Regions from separate parts of the Bradyrhizobium sp. NP1 genome, predicted to be linked through region 1. Evidence: predicted binding sites of a transcription regulator. Region 1 holds the regulator's gene; each other region holds the start of a gene.

Region 1 (10,186 bases):
ACGCTGCGGCAATGGGTGCGCGCCGAGGCCGGTGCCGGCCGCCTGCTGCCATGGGTCCCGGTCGCCTTCGGCACCGGCATCGCGCTTTATTTCGCCGCCGATCATGAGCCCGTGCTCGCGGCCGCCATTGTCGCTGCCGCAGTGCTCGTGCTGGCGGCGTTCCTGTTGCGGCGGAGCCGGCTGTTTCCCGCCGCACTTCTGATCGCGGCCGCGGCCTGCGGCTTTGCGGTCGCAACCGCCAAGACCGCGCGGGTCGCGCACGCCGTGCTGGCGCGGCCGGCTTTTGGGGTGTCGCTCTCGGGCTTTGTCGAGACGCGCGACATCCGCGAGCGCACCGATCGCTTCGTGCTGCGGGTGAGGGACATGGATGGGCCGCGCCTGTCGGCGAAGCTGGAGCGCGTGCGGCTTTCGGTGCGCAAAGGCACCGCGCCCGACGTCGGCAGCTTCGTCGAGCTGAAGGCGCGGCTGCAGCCGCCGCTCGCGCCGCTGCGGCCGGGCAGCTACGATTTCGCCCGCGACCTCTATTTCCAGGACATCGGCGCGACCGGCTTCGTGACCGGCGCGATCAAGATCGTTGAGCCACCGGTCTCCGGCGGCCTGGCGCTGCGCTACGCGGCGTTCATGCAGGGCCTGCGCGACGCGATCGATGCGCGCATCCGCACCGTGCTCGACGGCGACAAGCGTGCGATCGCGACCGCGCTTCTCACCGGGCGGCGCGATGCCATCAGCGAGCCCGTCAACGACGCGATGTTCATCTCGGGGCTCGGCCATGTGCTGTCGATCTCGGGCTACCACATGGCGGTCGTGGCCGGCGTCGTGTTCTTCGCCGTGCGCGCGCTGCTTGCGCTGGTTCCGGGACTGGCGGTCGGTGCGCCGATCAAGAAGTGGTCAGCGGCGGCAGCGCTCGTTGCGGCCGCCTTCTATCTGTTGCTCTCGGGCGCGGAGGTTGCGACCCAGCGGTCGTTCTTCATGACGGCCGTAGTGCTGATCGCCGTCATGGTCGACCGTCGCGCCATCACCTTCCGCACGCTGGCGGTCGCAGCGCTGATCGTGCTCGCGATCGCGCCGGAAGCGCTGGTACATCCGAGTTTCCAGATGTCGTTTGCGGCAACGCTTGGCCTGGTTGCGCTGGTGCAGATCGGGATGCCGCGCCTGCTCGCGACGCCGGAGAGCTCTGCGACCGCGCGCGTTGCGCTGTGGGGCGGGCGCGAGCTCGTCATGCTGGTGCTGGCCTCGCTGGTGGCGGGACTGGCGACCACGCCTTACGCCGCTTTCCACTTCCACCGCGTCACCCCTTACGGCCTCCTCGCCAACCTTCTGGCGATGCCGGTCGTCTCGGCGCTCGTGATGCCGGCGGGCCTGCTCGGGCTCGCGGCGATGCCGTTCGGCTTCGACGGCCTGTTCTGGTGGCTGATGGGGATCGGGATCGACTGGATGATCGTGGTCACGCAATGGGTCGCGGCGCTGCCCGGCGCGATCGGCCGCATGGCGGCGTTCGGCATCGCTCCGGTCATCGTGGCGAGCCTTGGCCTCATCCTGATGGGCCTGTTGCGCTCGCCGCTGCGCTGGTCGGGCGCGGTTGCGCTGGCCGCAGCTATCGTCTGGGCGGTCGCGACGCCGCTGCCCGACGTCCTGGTTTCCGGCGACGGCCGCAACGTCGCCGTGCGTGGTCGGGACGGGCGGCTGCACCTGATGAGGACGGCGAAGGACGCGTTTCTGGTGAAGGAATGGCTGGCCGCGGACGCCGACCCGCGGCCGCCGGTCGATGCCAGCCTTGGCGAGGGGGTGTCCTGCGACGAGGCCGGCTGCGTGGCCGCGATGGCCGATGGCGGGCTCGTCACGCTTGCCGATCATGCCGCGGCGCTTGGAGACGACTGTGCGCGTGCAGCGCTGGTCGTGACGGCACGGCAGGCGCCGGCGCAATGCGAGGCCGCAACCATCGACCGCGCGCGCCTGCAAAGGCAGGGCACGCTGTCGGTTCGCCGTACGCGCCAGGGATTTTCCATCGGCGCGGTCAAGCCGCAGGGCTTCGACCGCCCATGGTCCCTGGCAATCGCTGGCGAGGGCGAGGTGGACGTCTCACCTGTTCTCAGGTCACCGCAAACCGCTCCGCGCGATGCGACACCGGCGGAGACCGATTTGCAGGCGGACGACTAGCGCGGCGCGCTCAACCCACGGGCTGCCGTCGCGGTGCCGGCGTCTCCACGGCAGGAGCTGCCTTCTCCGGGGTTCGCTGCGTCACCGGGAGTTGCAGCACCCGCGCACGCTGGCCTTCGCACAGTTGCGTCACCAGCACGAAGCTGCCATCCGGAAATTCGATCGCGTCATGGTGCCGTTCGGGCACGAGCGGATCGATCTTGCCGAACTTGCCGACGCGCGAGTTGATCGTCTTGGTCCAGATCCACCGGCTGTCGTATCTGACATCGGCGGCGAAGGCCAGCTCGGTACCGGGAAGCAGGCAAACCGCGACGCCTGGTTCGCGCTCGCTTGCGAAGCCGCGTGTCGAAGTCCCGCGGAAGGACGTTGTGATCAGTTCTTCGCCGACCTCGGCGGGACGGGACGCCACGGCATGCAGACTGTAGTCACACATCGGGTTGCTCCTCGTTCGAGATAGCGACCCGTGCCTGTGTGCGTGTCCCTGAGCATGCTCGCCGCACAATGCCTTTCGCCTGTGCCGCGAGGAGACCGATTGTTGTTTGTCGATCTTGCTGCGGGAGGCGCGGGCCCTATCAAAGTGGACGATAACGCCAACCCTTGGCTTCCTTGTAGGCAATTCTGCGACTCGCGGCCTGCGCGGCCATCACAAATTAGTTTGGCGTGAAGCGCAGTTTCTTTGGAACAAAAATGGCCTCTCGCGCATAGGCAGGGGGCTTCTGTCCGAGCAATGAGGACAGCGCGCGCGTTTTCCCGGCTGCCCATTTTCTTGTCACGTTTCCTGTCACGCGCTTCGCCTTATAAGCATGAGCGCGCTTGCGCTGTTGTCGCTGGCTCGTTGCTCCGTTTGGCATGCGAGCCTTGCAACGCGCGACAACACCACACGCGGCCGAGGCGGCGTTCAACCGCCGCGACCGTCCTGTACGCGGTGCCACTCAGTACTTCCGATACAGCCCGATCAGCTTGCCCTGGATCTTGACGCGGTTCGGCGGGAGTATCCGGACCTCGTAGGCCGTGTTGGCCGGCTCCAGCGCAATGGAAGCACCTCGGCGGCGAAAACGTTTCAGCGTCGCTTCCTCGTCATCGATCAGCGCGACGACGATGTCGCCGGTGTCGGCACTCTCGTTGCGCTGGATCAAAGCCATGTCGCCGTCGAGGATACCGGCATCGACCATGGAGTCGCCGCGCACCTCGAGCGCGTAGTGCTCACCGGAGCCGAGCATGTCGGGCGGCACGCTGATGGTGTGGCTGCGGGTCTGCAGTGCCTCGATCGGTGTGCCGGCGGCGATGCGGCCCATGACGGGCACCGCGACCGGACGCTCACCGTCATCGGCGGTGGAGCTGGCGCTGCGGCCCTTGCCGAGATTGCCTTCGATGACGCTCGGGGTGAAGCCGCGGCGGCTGCCGCCGCCGCTTGCGGAAAGCTCGGGCAGCTTGATCACCTCGATGGCGCGGGCGCGGTTGGGCAGGCGACGGATGAAGCCGCGTTCTTCCAGTGCGGTGATGAGGCGGTGGATGCCGGATTTCGAGCGCAGGTCGAGTGCGTCCTTCATCTCGTCGAACGAGGGCGGGACGCCGGCCTCTTTCAGCCGTTCATTGATGAAACGCAGAAGTTCGTACTGTTTGCGCGTGAGCATCTCGAGCAAGTCCCCCGGTTGATGGTGCCGATTGATGCGACCACGGGAGCGCGGCTCCCATTCTCGGCATCAAAGTAGATACCAGCACTCGAAACAAATCATGAACGGACACTATATGTTCGATATGTGTTCCGCAACCACTTAATTTCCGGTGAACGCGCTCCGAGGGCGCGGAACCGCTGCCCGATCGCCTCAGTCAGGCAGTCGCAGCACGTCGCAAGACGCGCCCGCTTTCGCCGCCGGCGCAAATGGCGGACGGATCAGAAGTGCCTGTGCCGCAGCGAGATTCGCAACCAGCGAGCTGTCCTGGTGATTGACCGGCGTGGCGATCAGCGTGCCGTCGTCGCGCTCGTCGAGCCGCGCGCGCAAGTAATCCTCGCGCTGATCGTTGGCGCCGACGTCGCGGCCGAGCAGGGCGGTTTCACGTGCATGGTGAATCACCGAGCGACCCGAAAGCGCGCGAATCAACGGCACCAGAAACAGGAAGGCGCAGACATAGGAGGAAACCGGATTGCCGGGCAGGCCGATCACCCGGAGCGCGCCGAGCCGGCCGTGCATCATCGGCTTGCCCGGGCGCATCGCAATGCGCCAGAACGCCATGGTCACGCCTTCTGCCCGAAGCGACCGGTGCACCAGGTCATGGTCGCCGACCGAGGCGCCGCCGGTCGTGATCAGGATGTCGGCGCCGGAATCCCGGGCGCGGCGGATGCCCGACGTGGTCGCTTCCAGCGTGTCGGCGGCGACCCCGAGATCGATCGTGTCGGCGCCCTCGGCGCGCGCCAGCGCGCGCAGCGAATAGCCGTTGGAATAGACGATCTGGCCCGGGCCGGGCGTTGAGCCGGGCATCACCAGCTCGTCGCCGGTCGCCAGGATCGCGACCTTGGGCCGGCGCCGCACCGGAAGGTTGGGGTGATTCATGGCGGCCGCGAGCGACAGATGACGGTCGCCAAGCCGGGTGCCTCCTTGCAGCAGCACCTCGCCCTGCCTGAAATCGATGCCGGGGCCGCGGATATGGCGGCCGACGCTGGCCGCCTCGGTGATGCGGATGGTGTTGCCGTCGGCCTCGGTGTCCTCCTGGATCACCACGGCATCGGCGCCGTCGGGGATGACGCCGCCGGTGAAGATGCGCACGGCCTCGCCTTGCCCGACCCGTCGTTCGAACGGGCGGCCGGCTGCGACCTCGCCGATCACGGTCAGCCGCGCGCCTGCCTGCGCCGCATCCGCCGCGCGCACCGCGTAGCCGTCCATCGCCGACATCGCCTGCGGCGGCTGGTTGCGCAGCGCAGCGACATCGCGCGCCAGCACGCGATGGTAGGCGGCATCCAGCGCCACCATTTCCTGTTCCAGCGGTTCGCTGTCTGCGAGGATCGCGGCCAAAGCGTCGGCAACCGGCATGAGGGCCACAGCGAAAACTCCTAAAATTCCTAGATCCCGAGTGCCTCGAGCGCGTCGGCGACGTCGCGCGACGATCGCACCTCGACCGCCTGCAGGCCGCAGGCCCGCGCACCCTCGATGTTTTCGGCGAGATCGTCGAAGAACACAATGCGCGAGGCGGGCACCCCGATCGCTTTCACGACATGATCATAGGCGGCGGTATCCGGCTTGCGCAGGCCGATCGTCGAGGACAGGTAGATTTCGCGGAAATGGCCGAGCAGGGGGCCATAGGCTTTCGAGAAGTGCTCGACGTGCGGCCGGTTGGTGTTCGAGAAGGCATAGAGCGGCATGCGCCGCGCGGCGCGCGCCAGCAGGGGGGCGATGCCGGGCATCTCGCCGGCGAAGATCGCGTTCCAGCCTTCGAGGAACTGGGCGTCGGAAATGGTGATCCCCAGCATCGCGCGCAGGCTGTCGAAATAGGCGGCATCGCTGATGGTGCCCACCTCGTGCTGCCGGTAGCTCTCGTCGCGCACGAAACGCGCGACCAGCTCTGCCGGCGCGCATCGGGCGTGGGTCGCCCAGCATGCGATCGCCTGGGAGAAGTCGATGTCGAGCACCACGCGGCCGAGGTCGAACAACAGGGCGTCCGCGGCGCCGGGGGAGAGCCGGGGTGAGGTCATCGCGCTCGAAACACCTACCAAGCGGCTCATCAGTAACGATAGGGCTCGATGTCGAGCAGCGGAAAGGCGCTGAACACGCCGGGCGGATTGGTCGCGGTCGCCGGATGCAGGCAGCTCTTGTCGAGCTTGGCGAAGGACGTGGCGCCGAGCAGGCCGAGGGTGCGGACCACCTCGTCCTCCAGCAATTCCAGCATGCGCAGCACGCCGGCCTCGCCGGCTGCGGCCAGCGCCCAGCATTGCAGGCGACCGATGCCGACGAGGTCGGCGCCGGCCGCGATCGCCTTGACGACGTCGCTGCCGCGGCAGAAGCCGCCATCGACCATGATCTTGGCGCGGCCCTTCACGGCATCGACGATCTCGGGCAGCACGTGCATGGCGCCGCGCCCGTGATCGAGCTGGCGGCCGCCGTGATTGGAGACGTAGATCCACTCGACGCCGTGGTCGAGCGCGATCTGGGCATCCTCGGCGGTGGCGATGCCCTTGATGACGAGCGGAATTTTGAACTTGTCCTTGATCAGCTTCACCGTGCGCCAGTCGAGCGCCTTCTGGTAGTCGCCGCCGGTGGCGCGCAGCCGGCTCTCGCGCACGTAGCGCTTGGCGATGTCGCGCTCGCGCCGGCTGTAATGGGCGGTGTCGACCGTGAGGCAGAAGGCGGCATAGTCGTTGGCGATCGCCCGGCTGACCACGTCCTCGACGAAGGCGTCGTCGCCGCGCACATAGAGCTGATAGAGACGCAGCGCGTTCGGCGCGGCTTCCGCGACCTTCTCGAGGCCGGGGTCGGAGACCGAGCTCAGCATGTGTGCCGCGCCGAACCGGCCGGCGGCGCTTGCCACGCTCGCCGCTGCACCCGGCTCGAAGACTTCGAGCGCGCCGACCGGGGCCAGCATGACCGGAAGGCGCATCGTGCGCCCGAAGCGCTCGACCGATGCATCGATGCGCGAGACGTCCCGCAGCACGCGCGGGCGGAAGGCGATCTCGTCGAGCGCCATGCGGTTGCGGCGCATCGTGGTCTCGGTCTCGGCCGCCCCGATGATGTAGTCCCAGGCGTTCTGGTTGAGGTTGGCGCGCGCCTTGCGGATGAACTCGTGCAGGTTCTGGAACGGCTCCTCGCTCGCACCAAGCTCGACATTGCGCGCTGGCCTGATTGCTTCGTTCATCTCTTCCTCCCGGGCATTTAGGCTTGTCTCTTCGCCTATCGCTTCCGAAGGGCGGGCGCTATCCCAAAAAATGCATGGCTTTAGACGGATGGATTTTCCCGGCGGGGCGCGCGAGGGCGCCGGCCGGCACCGTGAAATTCCGGCTTTGCGGCCGGCCCGCGCCATACCTATGTCGTCAGCATGCCCGCGCGACGGCGTGAGCCGTCTCGTCGGGGATTTGATTCGCGGCGCGGCCGGTCCGGCGCGCAATGAGCGTAGGGGTGGAAAGCGAGCCGGCGGGACTGACTTGCCTCGAAATTGGGCAGGAAAACCAAGGTACAGCGTGCACGGCGACCGGCCCGCGTCTTGGACCGGCCTTGAAGAAACCTGAAAGCTATTGTGATTTCCCGGTTTGATTTGCCCGGCCCATAATGGGTCGATCGAACGCAAAAAGGCCCGCGATGCGGAAGAATCTCCTGTTTCTCTGTGGTGCGCTCACGGGAACGTGCCTGACGCTCCTCGTCACCCTGCCCGAAGGCAGCCATCTGGTGGCGGCAGCGCGAGCGGCCGCCAATGCTGTGGATACCTATTCACAGCTTAACCTGTTCGGCGAAGTGTTCGAGCGCGTCCGTGCCGACTATGTCGAGAAGCCCGACGACACCAAGCTGATCGAAGGCGCCATCGACGGGATGGTGACCTCGCTCGATCCGCACTCGCGCTACATGAACGACAAGGCCTGGCGCGAGATGCAGGAGACGACGTCGGGCGAGTTCGGCGGGCTCGGCATCGAGGTCACCATGGAAGACGGCCTCGTCAAGGTCGTCTCGCCGATCGACGATACGCCCGCAGCAAAGGCCGGCATCATGTCCGGCGACCTGATCGCCCAGATCGACGGCGAGGCCGTGCAGGGCCTCTCGCTGGAGCAGGCGGTGAACAAGATGAAGGGCGCGGTCAACACCAAGACCAAGCTCCTGATCATGCGCAAGGGCAAGGACGCCCCGCTCGAGCTGACGATCACCCGCGAGATCATCCGCGTCCGCCCGGTCCGCTATCACACCGAGGGCGGGGACATCGGCTATATCAGGATCACCTCGTTCAACGAGCAGACCACGGAGAGCTTGCGCAAGGCGGTCTCCGCCATCGCCAAGGAGATCCCACCCGAGAAGCTCGCGGGTTACGTCGTCGATCTGCGCAACAATCCCGGCGGCCTGCTCGACCAGGCGGTGTCGGTGGCGAGCACCTTCATGGCGCGCGGCGAGATCGTCTCCACGCGCGGCCGCAATCCGGAGGAAACCCAGCGCTTCACCGCGCATGGCGGCGACCTCATCAAGGGCAAGCCGCTGGTGGTGCTGATCAACGGCGGCTCGGCGTCGGCGTCCGAAATCGTTGCCGGCGCGCTGCATGATCACAAGCGCGCAACCCTGATCGGAACCCGCTCCTTCGGCAAGGGATCCGTGCAGACCATCATCCCGCTCGGCGCCGGCAACGGCGCGCTGGCGCTCACCACGGCGCGCTATTTCACCCCGTCGGGCCATTCGATCCAGGCCCAGGGCATCACGCCCGACATCGAGGTGCTGCAGGATGTGCCTGACGAGCTGAAGGGCCGCGCCGACACTAAGGGCGAGGCGTCAATGCGCGGCCATCTCTCGGGCGAGGGCGCCGAGCAGACCGGCTCGCAGTCCTACGTGCCGCCGGAGGACAAGGACGACAAGGCGCTGGGCGCGGCCTACAATCTGCTGCGCGGCGTCACCGTCAACGCCAATGTTCCACCGCCGGCCAAGGCAGTGGTGCCGAACTAGTGGAGCGGATTTGACGTTCGCTACCCGCCTGCCGCGATGGGATGCGAATGTTAGAATCGGACCACTAGCATCTCGGGAAAGATTCAGGCGGCGCCCGACAGCGGACGCCGCCGCTGCACCTGACCTGCCGCCGGCGCCGTCAGGCGCTCGCGATGCGCGCGGAACAGGGGCTGCAGCTCGGCCGCGGGCAGCGGTCGACTGAACAGATAACCCTGCATTTCCGAGCAGCCGAGCATGCGCAGGAGCCGCTGCTGCTCGGCGGTCTCGACGCCTTCGGCCGTCGTCGTCATGCTGCGCGCAGCTGCGATATTGACCACCGCCTGCACGATGCTGGAGGAACCGCCCGGCTCGGCGATATCGTCGACGAAGTAGCGGTCGATCTTGATCTTGTCGAACGGGAAGCGCTGCAGGTAGCTCAGCGAGGAATAGCCGGTGCCGAAATCGTCGAGCGCGATGCGCACGCCGATGCCGCGGAGCTGGTGCAGGATCGCAAGCGCCGTCTCGTCGTCGCGGATCAGGACAGCCTCGGTGATTTCCAGCTCCAGCCGGCTCGCCGGTAGGCCGGATGCCGCGAGCGCCGCCATGATCTTCAGCGCCAGCGTCCCGCTCTTGAACTGGATCGGCGAGACGTTGACCGCAAGGCGAATGTCGTCAGGCCAGCTTGCGGCCTCCTTGCAGGCGGTCGCCAGCACCCACTCGCCGAGCTGGTTGATGAGGCCGGTGTCCTCCGCGATCGGAATGAACTCCGCGGGTGAGATCATGCCGCGCTCGGGGTGGCGCCAGCGCACCAGCGCCTCGCAGCCGGTGATGTCGTTGCTCTGCAGGCCGAGGCAGGGCTGGTAGTACACTTCGAGCCCGCCGCCGGCGATGGCCTGGCGCAGATCGCTCTCCAGCCGGTGGCGCGCCTTGACCTGGGCATCCATGTCCGGCTCGAAGAAACGGTAGGTGCGCCGTCCAGCCGATTTGGCGGCATACATCGCAAGGTCGGCGTTCTTCAGGATCTGGTCGAGCTCGGTGCCGTGCTCGGGCGCGAGCGCGATGCCGATGCTGGCATCGGCGGTGAGCTGGTGGCCGAGGCAGTCGTAAGGCTGGCGGACCGCGTTGAACACCTCGTTGAGGAGGTCGGTGATGTCGTCGACGTTCCGGACCCCGGTCTGGACGATGGCGAACTCGTCGCCGCCGAGCCGCGCGACGAATCCGGCCTGGCCGACGCAGCGGGCGAGGTTGACCGCGAGCGACTTCAGAAGCTCGTCGCCGACCAGATGGCCGAGCGAGTCGTTGACGCCCTTGAACTCGTCGATGTCGATGTAGCAGACCGCGGTCTGGCGGCCCGCAGGAATTTGCGCAAGCTCCTGCTTCAGCCGTTCGTGGAACAGCGTCCGGTTCGGCAGGTCGGTCAGCGCGTC
Region 2 (10,186 bases), 100 kb from region 1:
CCACCTACGGTGACAATTACGAGCGCCTCGTCGCCTTGAAGGCCAAGTACGACCCGACGAACTTCTTCCGCATGAACCAGAACATCAGACCGCTGCACGCGTAGACGATTGGCCTCCCGGCGACCACGTTCGACCATTCAGGGGCGATGATGATCTAAAGCGGAGGCAGCACGCTACTCCGCCGCCTCGCTAGCTCGGCTCTTGCGCGGCTTGTTCGCCTTCTTCAGCACCGGCTCCAGGAATTTGCCGGTATAGCTGCGCGGCGCCTTGACGATGTCCTCGGGCGGACCCCAGGCGACGATCTCGCCGCCGCCGTCGCCGCCTTCGGGGCCAAGGTCGATCACCCAGTCCGCGGTCTTGATGACCTCGAGGTTGTGCTCGATCACGACCACCGTGTTGCCCTGGGCGACCAGCTCGTGCAGCACTTCGAGAAGCTTCTTCACGTCGTGGAAATGCAGTCCCGTGGTCGGCTCGTCCAGGATGTAGAGCGTGCGCCCGGTGGCGCGCTTGGAGAGCTCCTTCGCAAGCTTGACGCGCTGCGCCTCGCCGCCCGACAGCGTGGTGGCCTGCTGGCCGACATGGATGTAGTCGAGCCCAACCCGGTGCAGCGTTTTGAAGGTCTCGCGCACGCGCGGCACCGCCTTGAAGAAATCGGCGGCTTCCTCGACCGTCATGTCGAGCACATCGGCGATCGACTTGCCCTTGAACAGCACCTCCAGCGTCTCGCGGTTGTAGCGCTTGCCCTTGCAGACGTCGCAGGTGACGTAGACGTCGGGCAAGAAGTGCATCTCGATCTTGATGACGCCGTCGCCCTGGCAGGCCTCGCAGCGGCCGCCCTTGACGTTAAAGGAGAAGCGCCCGGGCTCGTAGCCGCGCGCCTTGGCCTCGGGGAGACCCGCAAACCATTCGCGGATCGGCGTGAAGGCGCCGGTATAGGTCGCCGGATTCGAGCGCGGCGTGCGGCCGATCGGCGACTGGTCGATGTCGATGATCTTGTCGATATGCTCCAGCCCCTCGATGCGGTCGTGGGGTGCTGCGCCTTCGCTGGCATTGTTCAGCTTGCGCGCGATCGCGCGGTACAGCGTGTCGATCAGCAGCGTCGACTTGCCGCCGCCGGAGACTCCCGTGACGCAGGTGAACAGCCCGAGCGGTATTTCGGCGGAAATGTTCTTCAGATTATTGCCGCGGGCGTTGATCACCTTGATGGTGCGCCGGTGGTTCGGCGGCCGCCGGTCCGGCACCTCCACCGACAATTCGCCGGTGAGATACTTGCCGGTCAGGGAATCCGGGTTGCGCATGATGTCGGCAGGCGTGCCCTGCGCCACGATGTGGCCACCATGGACGCCGGCCCCGGGGCCGATATCGAGCACGTAATCAGCAAGCCGAATGGCATCCTCGTCATGCTCGACCACGACGACGGTGTTGCCGAGGTCGCGCAGCCGCTTCAGCGTCTCCAGGAGCCGCGCATTGTCGCGCTGGTGCAGGCCGATCGACGGCTCGTCGAGCACGTAGAGCACGCCTGTGAGACCGGAGCCGATCTGCGAGGCCAGCCGGATGCGCTGGCTCTCGCCGCCGGACAGCGTGCCGGAGGAACGCGACAGCGTGAGATAGTTGAGGCCGACGTCGTTCAAGAATCTCAGGCGCTCGCGGATCTCCTTCAGCACGCGCGCGGCGATCTCGTTCTGCTGGGTGTTCAGCGCCTCCGGCGCGGTCTCGAACCATTCGCCGGCGCGCTTCACCGAGAGCTCGGAGATCTCGCCGATATGCTTGCCGCCGATCTTGACGCACAGCGCCTCCGGCTTCAGCCGATAGCCATTGCAGGCGGCGCAGGGCACATCCGCAAAATACTTCGCCAGCTCCTCGCGCGCCCATTCGCTCTCGGTCTCGCGATAGCGGCGGTTGATGTTGGTGATGACGCCCTCGAACGCCTTCTTGGTGTCGTAGGAGCGCACGCCGTCCTCGTAGGAGAACTTGATCTCCTCCTCGCCCGAGCCGTGCAGCAGCGCGGTCTGCACCTTCTTCGGCAGGTCCTTCCATTTGGTGTCGAGGGTGAACTTGTAGTGCTTAGCCAACGCGGTCAGCGTCTGCAGGTAATAGGGCGAGGATGATTTCGCCCAGGGCGCGATCGCGCCCTTGCGCAGAGTTGCGTCCTTGTCGGGGATGACGAGGTCGTCATCGACATGCTGCTCGACGCCGAGGCCGCCGCAGGCGGGGCAGGCGCCATAGGGATTGTTGAACGAGAACAGCCGCGGCTCGATCTCGGGGATCGTGAAGCCGGAGACCGGACAGGCGAATTTCTCCGAGAACAGGATGCGCTCGGGCCCGCTCTTGTCGTGGATTTTTGCGACCTTCTTCTTCTCTTCCGCAGGCGCGGCGGGCTGGTCGGCGAACTCGATCACGGCGAGCCCTTCCGCGAGCTTCAGCGCGGTCTCAAAACTTTCCGCAAGCCGCTGGCCGATGTCCGGCCGCACCACGACGCGGTCGACCACGACGTCGATGTCATGCGGGAATTTCTTGTCGAGGGAAGGCGCCTCCGCAAGCTCGTGGAAGGTGCCGTCGATCTTGACGCGCTGAAAGCCCTTCTTCAGGTATTCGGCGAGCTCCTTGCGGTATTCGCCTTTGCGGCCGCGCACGACGGGCGCGAGCAAATAGAGCCGGGTGCCCTCGGGCAGCGCCAGCACGCGGTCGACCATCTGCGAGACGGTCTGGCTCTCGATCGGCAGTCCCGTGGCGGGCGAGTAGGGCACGCCGACGCGCGCCCAGAGCAGGCGCATGTAGTCGTAGATCTCGGTGACGGTGCCGACGGTCGAGCGCGGATTGCGCGAGGTCGTCTTCTGCTCGATCGAGATCGCCGGCGACAGCCCGTCGATCTGGTCGACGTCGGGCTTCTGCATCATCTCGAGGAACTGCCGCGCGTAGGCCGAGAGCGACTCGACATAGCGGCGCTGGCCCTCGGCATAGATGGTGTCGAAGGCGAGCGAGGATTTTCCTGAGCCGGACAGACCCGTGAACACGACGAGCCTGTCGCGCGGAATCTCGACGTCGATGTTCTTCAAGTTGTGCTCGCGGGCGCCGCGGATCGTGATCGCGCGCGTCCCGGAGCCGGCGTTTTGTTGGCGCTTCGCCCTGAGCACTTCATCCATATCGGCATTTCCAGACGCGCGGAGCGCGCTTTCGCTTTTTGACTCGGCATGATGTTTTCGGAAAACCGGTACCGATTTTTCCGTATCATGCCGCAGGCGCACGTCGGGAAAAGCCTCCGCGATCAGACGCCGTTGGGTGATGCTCGGAACATAGGAAGAACGGGTGGCGATTACCAGAGCCGTGTGCGAATCATCAACGGATTGTTGGTGCGCCAGTGTCCCGTGAACCGCCACACTGGCAGCAGATGGCACGAAAGCTGCGCCCAAAAAGCAAAAGGCCGGCTCGAGCCGGCCTTTTCCTCGACGCTGGAACCTGGTCGGCGCGGATCAGAACCTTGCGATGATCGGGGCGCCGAAGTGGTAGTTGATGCGCACCGCGACGAGGTCGACGTCGCCACCGGAGCGGTAGGCATCCGCCAGCGGCACGATGTTGGTGAAGCTCACATTGCGGCGGCCCGAGAAGATGTGGTCGTATTCGAGGCCGACCGACCAGTCGCGGGAGAGGCCGACTTCCACGCCGGTGCCCACCGCGCCGCCCCAGTGCGATTGATAGCCGGTCGAGCTCGTGACCACGCCGGTCGCGCTTGAGGTGAAATCGAAGCGCTGGTCGACGACGCCGGCGCCGCCCTTCACGTACCAGAGCACGCTGTTCCAGGCGTAGCCGACCTGCCCCGTGATCAGGCCGAGCGCATCGATCCGCGTGTTGATGTTGTTCAGGGCGTTGGCGAGGTTCTGCGTGCCGGCGCTGATGTTGGCAACATCGCCCTGGCCTTCGAGGCCGAATACCCAATTCGCTTGTTGCCAGCGATAGCCGAGCTGGCCGCCGCCGATCGCGCCGCCCGCGCTGTAGCAGCCAAGGCCGGCCCCGGTCGACAGGTTGTCGCGGCAGTCGTGTGCCCAGCCGCCGCCGGCATTGCCGCCGATGTAGAAACCGCTCCAGTCATAGATCGGCGCCAGCGGGGGCGCCTTGGTGTAGGCCCGCGGAAGGTCCGCCGCGAGCGCATGAGCCGCCCCCAGCGCCACCACGCCCACCGCAGCGAGTACGATCCTGTTCATATTGTGTTGCTCCAATTTCGTGTTGCGCTATTCCCGCGATTTCAAGATCAGCGCGCCCGGTCTTTAATCCCGCGGCGTGTGATGGAAGCGTGATAGCGACGCGAAAAGCGAAATCCCGTTACCGAAAGGCAACAGCCCAGGCGCAACCGCAGGATGCGTCATCGCGCCGGCGTCAAGCGAGCAGGCGGCGCAAAACAAAAAGGCCGGCGTGACGCCGGCCTTTTGCAGTGAAGCTGTGTTGTCGCGCGATCAGTACTTCGCGATCACGGGACCGCCCCAGCGATAGTTGACGCGGACGAGACCCATATCGATGTCCTGGGTGATGCGCGCAGAGCCGAACGCGAGGCCGCCAGGGGTGAGGAAGTTGTAATTGCGGTTGCCGGTGAAGATGTGGTCGTACTCGACGCCGACCGACCAGTTCGGGGCGAAGCCGAACTCGAGGCCCGCACCAACCGTGCCGCCCCAGCGCGTGTCGTTGGCGGAGGCGAGCAGCGTCCCCGGAGGTGGTACGATCGAGGCGGGGCCCGCAAACACGTTAAAGCTGTCGCCGACAACGGCGCCGCCGCCCTTCACATAAAGCAGCACGTTGTTCCAAGTGTAGCCGATCTGGCCGGTGAACAGGCCAAATGCGTCGATCCGGGTGCGGTTGCGATTACCGGTGAAGATGCCGATGTTGTCGCCCGTGAAGTCGGCCCAGTTGCCCTGGCCTTCGAGGCCGAACACCCAGTTCGACATCTGCCAGCGGTAGCCGATCTGTCCACCGACCGTGCCTCCGGTGGCATTGCGGCATCCGTCAGCAGCAAATGGGGTGAGAGGCACCGCTCCAACGGCGAGGATGGTCGCGCAGTTGTGCGATGAGCCGCCGCCGCCGTTGAAACCGACGTAGAACCCGGTCCAGTCATAGATCGCGGCGATCGGCGCCGGAGGCGCCTTGGTGTAGGGCCGTGCCGCGAGATCGGCGGCGGAAGCGGGAGCGGCCATGCTGACCGCGGCCAGACCCAGCGCACCCAACAAAATCTTTCTCATTACATCCCCTCCGGATTTCATCCGCTTCATGGTCCCCAAAGCGGATCGCCGTCTGTCTCAAGCGGCGAGAACCATCCAAATTCCGGCTGAAAACATAGCCGATTCATACCGAATTACCGTCTCCGAAAAGCAACACACGGTAGCGAAGTGGGGGCGCCGGAAGTTAATGTTTTTTAATCTGAATTGGCCCGCGAGACTGCTTCCGGCGAGATTTGGCCGTCATCACGGCGTTAGATTCTGTTGGTGCCGGACCGGGGCTTGGAGGAATCCCGGAACAAAACTGGAACATCGTCGAGATGCGCGCTATATGTGTGGATAGCGGGAGCGGACAGGGCGCCGCCCGCGAGCGAGGCGTATAGGTCGTGCGTCGCGGCATGGCGGACGGCTGGCCAGTAATTTCGAGAGTGGAGAAGGGTGATGGCGGGAAGCGTGAACAAGGTGATTCTGGTCGGCAATCTCGGCAAGGATCCGGAGATCCGGCGAACCCAGGATGGGCGGCCGATCGCCAATCTCAGCGTGGCGACCTCGGAGAGCTGGCGCGACAAGGCGACCGGCGAACGCAAGGAAAAGACCGAGTGGCACCGCGTCGTCATCTTCAACGAGGGCCTGTGCAAGGTCGCCGAGCAGTATCTGAAGAAGGGGGCCAAGGTCTATATCGAGGGCCAGTTGCAGACCCGCAAATGGACCGACCAGAGCGGCGCGGAAAAATATTCGACCGAGGTCGTGCTGCAGGGCTTCAACTCCAATCTCACCATGCTCGACGGCCGCTCCTCCGGCGGCGGCAGCTTCGGCGCGGATGAGGGCGGCGGCGATTTCGGCTCGGCCGGTGCCTCGAGCCCGCCACGCCGGGCGGTTGCGGCCGGCAGCCGCAACAGCGACATGGATGACGACATCCCGTTCTGACGGCTGACGAACGTCATCCGCGCCCCGAGCGGGGCGACCGGCGATTTGAAGCCGGGTCTTGCGGATTCGACGCAAGGGTCTTCGCGGCTTCGCGAAACGGGCCGCGTTTAAAGCGCTTTGTGAAGCTCCCTGGAGGCGCGCCGCCCCGGCTTCGGCGCGGCCGCTCGAACGCGCTGAAAATGGCGACCAAAACCGGTTTCGAGAGGCGATTTCGGGGGCTGACAACCGGTCGCTGAAGGGGCCCGTAAGTCACTGTAAAAACGAAGGGAAAAAGCGCCGCCCAAGGGCCGTCCGGGGTGGCGATTTCGCCTCCGATGCGCTATATGATTCCGCATAGCGTCGGATTTGACATTCGCTCTAGGTGTAGGGCGGGGCGTGTCGGCGAATGTCAAATCCGAACCGCTGTCCGCCAACCCATCCTGGCTGGTGTTTCCTTGGTTCTCGGCTTCGCACCAGAACGCGCTGGCGATCGCGTGCGAAGGCCGGACGAGGGAATAGCAGCGCGAACGACTGACCGGATCCTCCTTGTCTGACACCGACGATAACAAGCCCGGCGAGCCGCCGGCGCCTTCCGATATTCGGCCCGTCTCCATCCTCGACGAGATGAAGCGCAGCTACCTCGATTACGCCATGAGCGTGATCGTGGCGCGCGCGCTGCCGGACGCGCGCGACGGCCTGAAGCCGGTGCACCGGCGCATCCTGTTCTCAATGCATGAGCAGGGCTACACGCCCGACAAGAAGCACAAGAAGTCGGCCGGCATCGTCGGCGACGTGATGGGCCAGTACCATCCGCACGGCGACCAGGCGATCTACGACGCGCTGGTGCGCATGGCGCAGGGCTTCTCCATGCGCGAGCCGCTGGTCGACGGCCAGGGCAATTTCGGCTCGGTCGACGGCGATCCGCCGGCGGCGATGCGCTACACGGAATCCCGGCTCGCCAAGATCGCGCTGTCGCTGCTCGACGACATCGACAAGGACACGGTCGACTTCCAGGACAACTACGATGGCTCGGCGAGGGAGCCCACCGTCCTGCCGGCGCGCTTCCCGAACCTGCTGGTCAACGGCGCCGGCGGCATCGCGGTCGGCATGGCGACCAACATCCCGCCGCACAATCTCGGCGAGGTGATCGACGCCGCCACCGCGCTGATCGACAATCCCGCGCTGTCGATTGACGAACTCATCAACATCATTCCGGGTCCGGATTTCCCGACCGGCGGCATCATCCTCGGCCGCCAGGGCATCCGTTCGGCCTATCACCTCGGCCGCGGCTCGATCGTGATGCGCGGCAAGGTGACGATCGACACCATCCGCAAGGATCGCGAAGCGATCATCGTCACGGAGATCCCCTACCAGGTCAACAAGGCGACGATGGTCGAGCGCATCGCCGAACTGGTGCGCGAGAAGAAGATCGAGGGCATCAGCGATCTGCGCGATGAATCCGACCGCGACGGCTATCGCGTGGTGGTCGAGCTGAAGCGCGACGCCATGGCGGACGTGGTGCTGAACCAGCTCTACCGCTACACGCCGCTGCAGACGACGTTCGGCGCCAACATGGTCGCGCTCGACAACGGCCGTCCTGAGCTGATGAACCTCAAGGACATGCTGACGATCTTCGTCGCATTCCGCGAGCATGTGGTCACGCGCCGCACCAAGTACCTGCTCGGCAAGGCGCGCGACCGCGCCCATATCCTGGTCGGCCTTGCGATCGCGGTCGCCAACATCGACGAAATCATCCGCGTGATCCGCACCTCGCCCGATCCGAACACCGCGCGCGAGACGCTGATGTCGCGCGACTGGCCGGCGCAGGACGTCAGTGCGATGATCACGCTGATCGACGATCCCAGGCACAAGCTCAACCCGGACGGCACCGCGCGGCTGTCGATGGAGCAGGCGAAAGCCATCCTCGACCTGCGCCTGCAGCGGCTGACCGCGCTCGGCCGCGACGAGATCTCCGAGGAGCTCGACAAGCTCGCCATCGAGATCGCCGACTACCTCGACATCCTGCGCTCGCGCGCCCGCGTGCAGGCGATCATCAAGGCCGAGCTCGCCGCCGTGAAGGCGGAATTCGCCAATCCGCGCCGCACCCAGATCATCGAGCAGGAAGGCGAGGTCGAGGACGAGGACCTGATCCAGCGCGAGGACATGGTCGTCACCGTCTCGCACGCCGGCTACGCCAAGCGCGTGCCGCTGTCGGCCTATCGCGCGCAGCGCCGCGGCGGCAAGGGCCGCGCCGGCATGCAGACCCGCGAGGAGGATTTCGTCAGCCGCCTGTTCGTGGCGTCCACCCACACGCCGGTGCTGTTCTTCTCCTCGCGCGGCCAGGTCTACAAGGAGAAGGTCTGGCGGCTGCCGGTGGCGGCTCCCAACGGGCGCGGCAAGGCGCTGATCAACATCCTGCCGCTCGAGCAGGGCGAGCGCATCACCACCATCATGCCGCTGCCGGAGGATGAATCGTCCTGGGCCCAGCTCGACGTGATGTTCGCCACGACAGGCGGCAATGTCCGCCGCAACAAGCTGTCCGACTTCGTCGACGTGCGCCGCTCCGGCATCATCGCGATGAAGCTGGATGAGAGTGAGGCGATCGTCGACGTGCAGATCTGCACCGAGCGCGACGACGTGCTTCTGACCGCGGCGGGCGGCCAGTGCATCCGCTTTCCCGTCACCGACGTGCGGGTGTTCACGGGCCGCACCTCGATGGGCGTGCGCGGCATCGCGCTGCCCAAGGACGACAAGGTGATCTCGCTCACCATCCTGCGCCACATGGACGTCGACGCCGAGGAGCGCGCCGCCTATCTGCGTCGCGCCAACGCGGTGCGGCGTGGCGGCGTGGAAGAGGAGGCGGGCACCGACGCCGAGGAGACGGCCGCCGGCGCCATCGAGCTCGGCGAGCAGCGCTATGTCGAGATGTCGGCGGCCGAGCAGTTCGTGCTGACCATCAGCGAGAACGGTTTTGGCAAGCGCTCCTCGTCCTACGAGTACCGCACCACCGGGCGCGGCGGCAAAGGCATCGTCGCGATGAGCGTCAACAACCGCAACGGCAAGCTGATCGCGTCCTTCCCCGTCGAGGACAATGACCAGATCATGCTGGTGACCGACAAGGGCCAGCTGATCCGCTGCCCGGTCGAGGACATCCGCATCGCCGGCCGCTCCACCCAGGGCGTCATCGTGTTCGACACCGCCGAGGACGAGCATGTCGTCTCGGTCGAGCGCATCGGCGAGGAGGGGGAGAATGGGAATGGTCAAACGAATGGCGAGTAGCGAATAGAGCTCCATTCTACCCGCTCCTGGATCTCGCTGCCGATCTCCTGGAGAAGATCGCGCGGTGCGAAGATCCGCCGTGTCGAACCCTTCGACGAAGCGCTCATAGGTCTTGCTCAGCTCGGAAAGCGCGGCAGCCGCGGCCTTGCCTTGCCCTGTCCTGCAAGCCGCACCCGGCTGATGGCCGCCCGCAACTTCATCGAACCGTCATATGCCAGCCCAAACCGCGCGGCTGACCGAGATTGTTCGCTGCGCGATCTTGAATAGGGGTAACATTGGCTGCCGGGCAATTGGCAAGCAACCAGGAGGAAGTCATGAAAATGCACATGATGGCTTTGCTCGCAGGTGTCGCAATTGGAGCTACCGCGGTCCAGGGGCTCAACGCCCAGGGAGCCAAGCCGAAAGCCTACTCGGTCGGTGAACTTGAAATCCTCGATGCATCGGCCCAGGCGGCATACCTGCCGTCGGCCCGCAAGGCGATAGAAGCAGCGCATGGACACGCGTTGCGCACCGCCGCCGGACGGGTTGTCCATATCGAAGGTGGGCCTGCTCCCAAGAGTGCCGGGATCGTCGAATGGGACAGCGTCGATGACGCAGTCGCATTCTACAAGTCGAAAGCCTGGACGGACCTCGCCCCTGAGCGCGACAAGGCAACCAAGGTCGTGCGCAGGTATGTCGTCGAGGTCGAAAAGTAGCTCGCTTCGCCGCCGCGGGCACCGGCTCGCAGCGCCCGAGATCCAAGCGCCTCGGGGCGAGGTTGTCGCCCGGCTGCCTCGCCTCGCGGTCTTTTGGCGCCGGCC
Region 3 (10,186 bases), 3.6 Mb from region 1:
GCGAGGCCGTCGACAGTGCGCTCGAGCTGCTTGACAAGGGTGAGGCCCGCGTCGCGGAGCGCGAAGCCAGCGGCAAATGGAAGGTCAATCAGTGGCTGAAGAAGGCCGTGCTGCTGTCGTTCCGCCTCAACGACATGACCGCGATCGCGGGCGGTCCCGGCAAGGCCTCGTGGTGGGACAAGGTGCCCTCGAAGTTCGACGGCTGGGGCGAGAACCGCTTTCGTGACGCCGGCTTCCGCGCCGTGCCCGGCGCGATCGTGCGCCGCTCCGCCTTCATCGCGCGAAACGTCGTGCTGATGCCCTCCTTCGTCAATCTCGGCGCCTATGTCGATGAGGCGACCATGGTCGACACCTGGTCCACCGTCGGCTCCTGCGCCCAGATCGGCAAGCGCGTCCACATCTCCGGCGGCGTCGGCATCGGCGGCGTACTCGAGCCGCTGCAGGCGGAACCCGTGATCGTCGAGGACGACTGCTTCATCGGCGCGCGCTCGGAAGTCGCCGAAGGCGTGATCGTGCGCAAGGGCGCGGTGCTCGCGATGGGCGTGTTCCTGGGCGCGTCCACCAAGATCGTCGACCGCGAGACCGGCGAGACCTTCATCGGCGAGGTGCCGGAATATTCGGTCGTGGTGCCCGGCGCGCTGCCCGGAAAGCCGCTGAAAAACGGCCAGATGGGCCCCTCCACGGCCTGCGCCGTGATCGTCAAGCGGGTCGATGAGCGCACCCGCGCCAAGACCAGCATCAACGAGCTGTTACGCGACTGATCGAACCGGCCAACGCCGGGACGCGACCAATATCCGGAACCCCGCAAGGGAGAGCTGAGCGGCTCCGGAGGTCGCGATGGACTGGCTTTGGTACCTGTTCAGCTTCAAGGGCCGCATCAACCGCGCCAAATGCTGGCTCGCCGGCCTCGTGATCGTCTGCTGGATGATGCTCCTGGGCCTTCTGGTCGCCTGTATCGGCAAGCTGTTCGGCGGCCCGACGTCGATCCATTTCGGCATCGATGATATCTTTGAGATCATCGATCCGCGCGCGATGCGCGCCTGGCATTCCGCCAGCCCCGTTTCGCTTGTCGTCCATGGGTTCGGCACCCCCGTTTTCCTGTGGATCTATGCCGCCACCGCGATCAAGCGGCTGCATGACCGCGACAAGAATGGCTGGTGGATGGTGCCATTCTTCGTCATCCCCGGCCTCTACAGCCAGTTCGCCGACCGGCTCGGCGATTCCTATGCGGTGACCGCAGCCGCCGTCATCGTCGCCATCCTGATGGCCTGGGGCTTCATCGAGATGTACTGCCTGAAGGGTACCCGATGGACCAACCGCTTCGGCCCCAATCCGCTGCCGAAAACCCGGACCCAGCCCCGCGGCACGCCGACGCGCTGGAATCAGGACCATGAAACCGAGCCGGTGCCGCACCGCGCCGCGGCGCCGATTCCGGACGTTCGTCTTGTCGTGCCGCCGCTCGGACCAGCCGCCAAAACGCGGTAGAAGGCGCGCTAGAAGACGCGCTGGCGATTTGCCGTTCCGCGGGTCGTCTCCGCATGGTAAGCGGACGGCATGACCGACGCCCTTTCCATTACCCGCGACCTCGTCCGCTGCCCTTCCGTCACACCCGCCGACGCCGGCGCGCTCGGCGTGCTCGAAACCCTTCTGAAGGCTGCCGGCTTCGCGACGCACCGCGTCGCCTTCTCCGAACCCGGCATCGCCGACATCGACAACCTCTATGCCCGTATCGGCAACGAAGGCCCGCACATCACCTTTGCCGGCCACACCGACGTGGTGCCGCCGGGCGATGAGACCGCCTGGAGCGTCGGCGCATTTTCAGGCGAGGTGAAGGACGGCTTCCTCTATGGCCGCGGCGCGGTCGACATGAAGGGCGGCATCGCCTGCAGCGTCGCCGCGGTGCTGCAGCATCTCGCCGACCACGGCGGCAAGGTCCGCGACGACGGCAAGGGCTCGATCTCGTTCCTGATCACCGGCGACGAGGAAGACGTCTCGGTCAATGGCACCGTGAAGCTTCTGCAATGGGTCGCCGCGCGCGGCGAGAAATTCGACCATTGCGTGCTGGGCGAACCCTCCAACGTGGAAGTGCTCGGCGACTGCATCAAGATCGGCCGCCGCGGCTCGCAGTCCGGCACGCTGCATGTCGAAGGCCGGCAGGGCCATGTCGCCTATCCGCATCGCGCGGCGAACCCGGTGCCGGACATTTCGCGGCTGATCGTGGCGCTGAGCGAGGAGCCGCTCGACAATGGCAGCGCGCAGTTCCAGGCCTCCAACCTTGAATTCACCTCCGTTGACGTCGGCAACACCGCCTTCAACGTGATCCCGGGTCAGGCACGCGCCCGCTTCAACATCCGCTTCAACGATCACCACACGCAGGAGACATTGCGCAAGCTGGTCGAGGAGCGGCTGGCGAGAGCCGCCGGCAACCGCGTCCGCGCCCGCATCGTCTGGGAGTCCTCGAACTCGAACGTGTTCGTGACAAAGCCCGGCCCCTTCACCGACCTCGCGGTCTCGGCGATCGAGGAGGTTACGGGGCGCAAGCCCGAGCTGTCGACATCGGGCGGCACGTCGGATGCGCGCTTCATCGCGAGCTACTGCCCGGTGATCGAGTTCGGGCTGGTCGGCCAGACCATGCACCAGATCGACGAACGGGCCTCGGTCGCCGATATCGAGAAGCTGACGAAGATCTATCGCGGGATTTTGGCGCGGTATTTTGCGTGAGAGAGCAGTCGTAGGATGGGTTGAACGCAGCGAAACCCATCGCATTCGCGGGGCATGACTGCTTCTAATACTGCACCCGCACCAGATAGAGCCCCTCGGGCGGCGCAACCACGCCGCAGGCTGCGCGGTCGCGCGCGGCAAGCGCGGCGGCGAGATCATCGGCGCTCCAGCGCCCCTCGCCGACCCACACCAGCGAGCCGACCATCGAGCGCACCTGGCTGTGCAGGAAGGAACGCGCCGAGGTCATGATCCGGACCGCGTCGCCCTGCCGCACGACATCGAGCTGGTCGAGCGTCTTGTCCGGCGATTTCGCCTGGCACTCGGTGTCACGGAAGGTCGTGAAATCATGCTTGCCGACGAGCCGTTGCGCGGCCGCGTGCATCGCGTCCGCATCGAGCCGCCGCGGCACGCGCCAGACGCGGCCGACATCGAGCGCGAGGTTCGCCCGCGTGTTGGCGATGCGATAGAGATAGTGTCGCTTCACTGCCGAGAACCGCGCCTCGAAGGTTTCGGGCACGATCTCGGCGGCGAGCACGGCGACCGGATCGGGGCGCAGATGCGCGTTCAGCGCGTCACGCAGACGATCAGGCCTGAAGGGTTTTGCGATATCGCAATGGGCGACCTGCCCGAGCGCGTGGACGCCGGCATCGGTGCGGCCCGAACCGTGCACGCGGACATCGTCGCCGCAGGTCGCCTTGACGGCGGCTTCCAGCGCGCCCTGCACCGTCGGCAGGTTGTCCTGAAGCTGCCAACCGGAGAACGGCGTGCCGTCATATTCGATGGTGAGCTTGTAGCGCGGCATCAGGTTCAATCTATTTCGATCGTCATGGCCGGGCTTGACCCGGCCATCCATCATCCTTCAGGAGGTTGTTTTCCAAGATGGATACGCGGGTCAAGCCCGCGTATGACGATCTTATTCAATTCGGGCTTCCTTCTTCAGCGGCGTGCCGCGCAAAAACTCCCCCGCCTTCATCGGCGCCTTGCCGGCCCGCTGCAGCTCGGTGATGCGGATCGCGCCATCGCCGCAGGCGATCGTGAGGCGCTCGTCGAGCACCGCTCCGGGATGGCCCGCGCCGCTTGCAAGCTGGCAGCGCAGGACCTTGATGCGGACCGGTTCGCCCATGCCCGCGATCTCGCTCCAGGCGCCGGGAAACGGCGACAGCCCGTGGACGTGGCGCAGCACGGCATGCGCCGGCCTGCTCCAGTCGATCCTGGCTTCCGCCTTGTCGATCTTGGCGGCGTAGGTCACGCCCTGCTCGCTCTGCTTTTTCAGTTGCAGCGCGCCGCGCTCCAGCGCCGCCATGGCCCGCACCATCAGGCCGGCGCCGAGCGGCGCAAGACGATCATGCAGGTCGGCCGCCGTCGTGGCGTCGGTGATCGGTACGCGCTCGGCCATCGCGACGTCGCCGGTGTCGAGGCCGGCATCCATCCTCATCACCATGACGCCTGATTCGAGATCGCCTTCCATGATGGCGCGGTTGATGGGCGCCGCCCCGCGCCAGCGCGGCAACAGCGATGCATGCAGGTTGAAGCATCCGAGCCGCGGCGCATCCAGGATCGGCTGCGGCAGGATCATGCCATAGGCGACGACGACGGCGGCATCCGCATTGAACGCGCGCAGCTCGGCAAGCGCCTCCTCGCTCCGCAGCGTCTTCGGCGTCAGCACCGGAATGGCAAGCCGCCGCGCTTCCTGCTCCACGGGCGTCGCCTGTGGTTTCATGCCGCGGCCGCCAGGTTTTGGCGCGCGGGTGTAGACGGCTGCGATCTCATGGCCATGGCCTGCGAGCTCGAGCAGCGTCGGCACCGCGAAATCTGGCGTGCCCATGAAGATCAGGCGGAGGGGCATGGAACTATCCTGCGACGCATCAGCTCAATTTATCCGTCATGGCCGGGCTTGTCCCGGCCATCCACGTCCTTGATGTCGCGAGAAAAAGGAAGAGGTCGATGCCCGGCACGAGGCCGGACCATGACGAGCAGGGGGCCTACTCTCCCGTACGCTTGGCGGCCTTGGTGAACTTCTTCAGCACGCGGTCACGCTTGAGCTTCGAGAGATAGTCCACGAACAGGACGCCGTTGAGATGGTCGATTTCGTGCTGGATGCAGGTCGCATACAGCCCCTCGGCATCTTCCTCATGCACCTTGCCGTCGAGATCCGTGTAACGCACCCGCACCTTGGCCGGGCGTTCGACCTCCTCGTAATATTCGGGGATCGAGAGGCAGCCCTCCTCGTAGACCGACATTTCCTCCGAACGCGCGAGGATCTCGGGATTGATGAATACCCGCGGCTGCGGGGTCGTCTCGCCGTTCTCGTCGCGCTTGGCGAGGTCCATCGTGATCAGCCGCAACGGCTCCGCGATCTGGATCGCCGCGAGCCCGATCCCGGGCGCGGCATACATGGTCTCGAACATGTCGTCGGCAAGCCTGCGGATCTCCGGGGTCACCTTTTCGACGGGCTTGGAGACGAGCCGCAACTGTTTGTCGGGCAGGATGATGATTTCGCGGATGGCCATGGCGGGCGATTTAAGCTGCTGATCTCTGGGGGTCAATCCGCGCGGGGAACCATCGCGCCACGGCGGCCCAGGAATTTTAAGCCAGCCTTAACCATCGGATTTAGCCCCTGATTGACCAAATACGTTCTCTCTTCGTTCGCGGAACCCTGCGAATCGGCTACTAGTGGCGCATGAACCAGATTCTGTTCGTCGTCGGCGACTGGCCGATCCGCATCAACGAGGCGCTGATCGGCTTTGGCGCGCTCACCCTATTGCTGCTGCTCGTCATCGCGATCGTGATTGCGCGATCGGGACGGCGCAGCGCCGCGCTTGCGATGGCGCAGGCGATCCGCGCCGACGAGCTGGAGGAACGCCTCTCCGAGATGATGCGCGTGCAAAGCGAGGCGAGCGGACGGGTCGACGCCATGACGCAGACCCTCGCCGGCCGCCAGGCCGAGCTCGCCCGCTCCGTCAATGAGCGTCTTGATTCGGTCACCCATCGCGTCGGCCAGTCCATGGAGCAGACCACGCGCAACACGATGGACTCGCTGCGCAAGCTGCACGAGCGGCTCGGCATCATCGACCATGCGCACAAGAATCTCACCGACCTGACGACGCAGGTGACGACCTTGCGCGACGTGCTCGCCAACAAGCAGGCGCGCGGCGCGTTCGGCCAGGCGCGGATGGAAGCGATCGTCCAGGACGGAATGCCCAAGGGCTCCTACGAATTCCAGCACACACTCTCGACCGGCAAGCGGCCCGATTGCGTGGTGTTCCTGCCCGACCAGCGCCCGCTCTGCATCGACGCCAAATTCCCGCTGGAATCGGTGACCGCGCTGCATGTTGCGCGCACCGACGAGGAGAAAAAGCTGGCAGGCCAGCGGCTGCGCAACGACGTGCTCAAGCACGTCGCCGACATCGCCGAGAAATATCTGATCGCCGGCGAAACCCAGGACACGGCCTTGATGTTCGTGCCCTCGGAATCCGTCTATGCGGAAATCCATGACGGATTCGACGACGTGATCCAGAAGGCCTATCGCGCCCGCGTGGTGCTGGTGTCGCCCTCGCTATTGATGCTGGCGATCCAGGTGATGCAGCAGATTCTGAAGGACGCGCGCATCCGCGACGCCGCCGACCAGATCCGCACCGAGGTGATGAATCTCGGCGACGACCTGACTCGCCTGCGCGACCGCGTGCTCAAGCTGCAGAAGCACTTTGGCGACGTCAACGAGGACGTCAGGCAGATCCTGATCTCCGCCGACAAGATCGAGAAGCGCGCCGGCCGCATCGAGGAGCTGGACTTTTCCAAGGAGCCGCCGGCGGAAGCCCCGCGCCTGGTCAAGACCACACCCGATCTGTTCCCACTGCCGCGCAAGCTGCAGGCCGGGGAGTGATCCTCCGCAAGAACGATCTGCTATTGTCGCCGTCATCGCCCGGCTTGACCGGGCGATCCAGTATTGCAGAGACGATGGATGCAGGAACGCCAGCTTCTACGTCTACATTCTGGCCAGCCGGATCGGCGGAACACTGTATATCGGCGTGACCAACGACCTGGTTCGCCGCGGGGCTGAACACAAACTAAAGGTCGCCGAGGGCTTCACTGAAAGATACAATGTCATCGGGCTCGTGTACTTTGAGCTGTTCGACGATCCTGAGAACGCAATCCGACGTGAAAAGCGCTTGAAGAAGTGGAATCGAGCCTGGAAGATTCGTCTGATCGAAGAGCACAATCCAAATTGGGACGATCTTTATCCCAGCATCGCCGCCGCATGATCCTATCGTCATGCCCCGCGAAAGCGGGGCATCCAGTACGCCGCGGCCCGGGTAGCTGGAACGAACCTTCACGGAATACTGGATCGTCCGCCTTCGCGGACGATGACCGCAGAATGGACAAATGACTGCTCCCGAAGCGACATCGGAAAGCGCCGCTGTGACGCACAAAGCGCCGCCCACCTCCTGGCGCGACAGCCTTGCCGTCTATCTGCAACGGCGCGTGCTGATCGTGCTGCTGCTCGGCTTTTCGTCCGGCCTGCCGCTCGCGCTGTCCGGATCGACGCTGCTGGTCTGGATGCGCGAATCCGGCGTCGACCTCGGCACCATCGGCCTGTTCGCGCTGGTCGGCACGCCCTACACGCTGAAGTTCCTGTGGGCGCCGCTGGTCGATGCGCTGCATGTGCCGCTGTTCACACGCGCCTTCGGACGCCGGCGGGGCTGGCTTTTATTCTCGCAGCTGCTCCTGATCGCGGCGATCCTGCTGCTGGCGCTCGCCGACCCCGCGCGCTCGCCGCTGTTCGTCGCGGTCGCCGCGCTGCTGGTCGCGACGGCCTCCTCGACCCAGGACATCGTGGTCGATGCCTTCCGCGTCGAAAGCCTGCCCGAAAGCGAGCAGGCCGCCGGCATGGCGTCCTACGTCGCGGCCTATCGCATCGGCATGCTGGTGTCGACCGCCGGCGCATTGTTCATCGTCTCCGGCTTCGAGAGCACGGGCCTGACCCGCGGGGCGGCCTGGATGTGGGGCTATGTCGTGATGGCGGCGCTGGTCCTGATCGGCACCGTCACCGCGCTCGCGGCGACCGAACCCGATCAATCGGCACGGGTCGAGACCGCGACCGAAGCGGAAAGCGCGTTCGCGCGCGTCCTGCATGCCGCGGTGGGCGCATTCTCCGAATTCCTCACCCGTCGTGACGCGTTCGCCGCGCTCGCCTTTGTCGTGCTGTTCAAGTTCACCGACGCCTTCTCGGGAACCATGACGGCGCCGTTCGTGATCGACCTCGGTTTTTCCCGCAACGATTACGCCGCCATCGTCAAGGGCGTGGGGCTTGCGGCAACGCTGATCGGCGGCTTTGCCGGCGGCTTCGTGGCGCGGCGCTATTCACTGGCCGCGAGCCTGTGGATCGGCGGCGTGCTGCAGGCGCTCGCCAATCTGTCGTTCTCGTGGCTGGCACTGGTCGGCATCAACCAGTGGGCGCTGGCGCTTGCGATCACCGCCGAGAATTTCACCAGCGCCATCGGCACCGTGATCTTCGTCGCCTACCTGTCGGCACTGTGCCGCAACCCGCTGCACACCGCGACCCAATATGCGCTCCTGACCGCGCTCGCCGCCGTCGGCCGCACCTATCTGTCGTCGGGCGCGGGCTATGTCGCGAAAGCGACCGGCTGGCCGCTGTTCTTCGCGATCTGCGTGCTGGTCGCGATCCCGAGCTTCGTCCTGCTGGCGTGGCTGCAGCGGCGCGGACATTTCGAAAGTCTGGGACCGGTGAAGGTGTAGTTTTTCTCCGCGTCATCACCCGCGAAAGCGGGTGATCCAGTATTCCAAAGACAGCGGTAACAGGACGGCAAGGTCACCGCGTACTGGATCGCCCGGTCAAGCCGGGCGATGACATTGTCTACTGCTTCGTCACCACGCTCCATTTGGTGACGACCGCCTCGCTCATCTGGCCGGCGGCCTCCGCGCAGGCGATCTCGTCGACCTTCACCGAGATTTCCTTGCCGACGAACGCCCGCAGCTGCGCCGCCTGGGCATCGCTGGTCGTGACGAGCTGGAACGTTTCCGGCCCGGTCTCGAGGTTGCACAGCCCGTTCGGCGGCGGCAGCCGGCGCGGCTCGCTGGTGATCTGGTAGGTGGCGACACGCTTGCCGCTCTTGCCGCCGCGCACCTTCATCGCGTTTAGCTCGCCGGAGAGGATGTCGCCGGCCTTGATCGGCTTGCCGGCCTTCGGTGCGGCGCCGCCTTGCTGCGCGAGCGCGGGCGCGCTGACCGCTGCCGCCAGAACCGCCGCCAAAGCCCATCGTTTGCCGAATCGTCGTTTCGTCATTCCGTCATGTCCCGTCTGTTGTTGCTAGAACAGCGTGCGCTGGCGCATCGCCGCTGAAAGCGTGCCCTCGTCGAGATAGTCGAGTTCGCCGCCGACCGGCACGCCGTGCGCGAGCCGGGTCACCCTGACATTCGCCTCCTGCAGGAGGTCGGTGATGTAATGCGCCGTGGTCTGGCCATCCACGGTGGCATTGAGCGCGAGGATGATCTCGGAGACCTCGGGCTCGTGCGCGCGCTTGACCAGTTGATCGATGGTGAGGTCCTGCGGGCCGACGCCGTCGAGCGGCGACAGCGTCGCGCCCAGCACGTGATAGCGGCCCTGCGTCGCATTCGCCCGCTCCAGCGCCCAGAGATCGGCGACGTCGGCCACCACCACGATGATCGAGCCGTCACGCCGGGGATCGGTGCATACCGTGCAGGGATTTTGCGTGTCGATATTGCCGCAGGTCTTGCAGACCTGGACCTTGTCGATCGCGACCTGGAGCGCCGAGGAAAGCGGCGTCATCAGCGCTTCGCGCTTCTTGATCAGATGCAGCGCAGCGCGCCGCGCCGAACGCGGCCCGAGCCCCGGCAGCCTTGCCAGGAGCTGGATCAGGCGCTCGATTTCAGGACCGGCAACCGCAGGCATGATGTTATGTCGAGCCCAATAGTCCGGGCGGCAGCCCGAGCCCACCGGTCAGCGCCGCCATCTTTTCCTGCACGGCGGCTTCCGCCTTGCGCCGCGCATCGTTATGCGCGGTCACCAGCAGGTCTTCCAGGACCTCGCGCTCTTCCGCCTTCATCAGCGAAGGGTCGATCTTGACGCCCTTCACCTCCATCTTCGCGGTCATGCGCACGGCGACGAGACCGCCGCCGGAGACGCCCTCGACTTCGACATTGCCGAGTTCTTCCTGCATCTCCTGCATCTTCGATTGCAGCTGCGCCGCCTGCTTCATCATGCCGAGGAAATCGGGCATCGTGTTTCCTTCTCAAAAATCGTCGTTGTCCGGCGTCTCGGCGGGATCCTCACCGATAGAGTCGGATTCCGGCAGCTCGGGGGCAAGCCTGCGCACCTCGAGGATCTTGGTGCCGGGAAAGCGCGCCAGCACCTCCTGCACCCGCGGATCGGCCTCGGCGGCACGCTCGCGCTGGTTTCTCGCCGCTTCATGTTGCGAGCGCAGGG

What was found. Region 1 encodes LexA, which represses DNA repair genes until DNA is damaged. Its sites were predicted from a motif close to TGTTCNNNNTGTGTTCNG; they were not measured.
Region 2: a site for LexA is predicted at 3,288-3,305, ahead of uvrA (excinuclease ABC subunit UvrA). Genes of this name have one in related genera too.
Region 3: a site for LexA is predicted at 5,354-5,371, ahead of QOU61_RS35425 (DNA recombination protein RmuC). Genes of this name have one in related genera too.

What each region holds. Positions count from the first base shown of each region.
Region 1 is NZ_CP127385.1:3,735,416-3,745,601, forward strand. It holds gene QOU61_RS17870 (ComEC/Rec2 family competence protein) at 1-2,157, shown strand, start outside; gene QOU61_RS17875 (hypothetical protein) at 2,168-2,590, opposite strand; gene lexA (transcriptional repressor LexA) at 3,090-3,791, opposite strand; gene QOU61_RS17885 (molybdopterin molybdotransferase MoeA) at 3,984-5,195, opposite strand; gene QOU61_RS17890 (HAD-IA family hydrolase) at 5,216-5,845, opposite strand; gene QOU61_RS17895 (alpha-hydroxy acid oxidase) at 5,875-7,002, opposite strand; gene QOU61_RS17900 (S41 family peptidase) at 7,443-8,780, shown strand; gene QOU61_RS17905 (bifunctional diguanylate cyclase/phosphodiesterase) at 8,864-10,186, opposite strand, start outside.
Region 2 is NZ_CP127385.1:3,836,668-3,846,853, forward strand. It holds gene QOU61_RS18365 (FAD-binding oxidoreductase) at 1-104, shown strand, start outside; gene uvrA (excinuclease ABC subunit UvrA) at 174-3,143, opposite strand; gene QOU61_RS18375 (outer membrane protein) at 3,471-4,199, opposite strand; gene QOU61_RS18380 (outer membrane protein) at 4,449-5,225, opposite strand; gene QOU61_RS18385 (single-stranded DNA-binding protein) at 5,643-6,128, shown strand; gene gyrA (DNA gyrase subunit A) at 6,654-9,386, shown strand; gene QOU61_RS18395 (DUF1330 domain-containing protein) at 9,662-10,081, shown strand.
Region 3 is NZ_CP127385.1:7,340,131-7,350,316, forward strand. It holds gene dapD (2,3,4,5-tetrahydropyridine-2,6-dicarboxylate N-succinyltransferase) at 1-761, shown strand, start outside; gene QOU61_RS35400 (DUF805 domain-containing protein) at 838-1,485, shown strand; gene dapE (succinyl-diaminopimelate desuccinylase) at 1,555-2,721, shown strand; gene truA (tRNA pseudouridine(38-40) synthase TruA) at 2,786-3,523, opposite strand; gene fmt (methionyl-tRNA formyltransferase) at 3,635-4,567, opposite strand; gene def (peptide deformylase) at 4,704-5,231, opposite strand; gene QOU61_RS35425 (DNA recombination protein RmuC) at 5,402-6,604, shown strand; gene QOU61_RS35430 (GIY-YIG nuclease family protein) at 6,660-6,983, shown strand; gene QOU61_RS35435 (AmpG family muropeptide MFS transporter) at 7,105-8,478, shown strand; gene QOU61_RS35440 (hypothetical protein) at 8,597-9,025, opposite strand; gene recR (recombination mediator RecR) at 9,050-9,652, opposite strand; gene QOU61_RS35450 (YbaB/EbfC family nucleoid-associated protein) at 9,657-9,980, opposite strand; gene QOU61_RS35455 (DNA polymerase III subunit gamma/tau) at 9,993-10,186, opposite strand, start outside.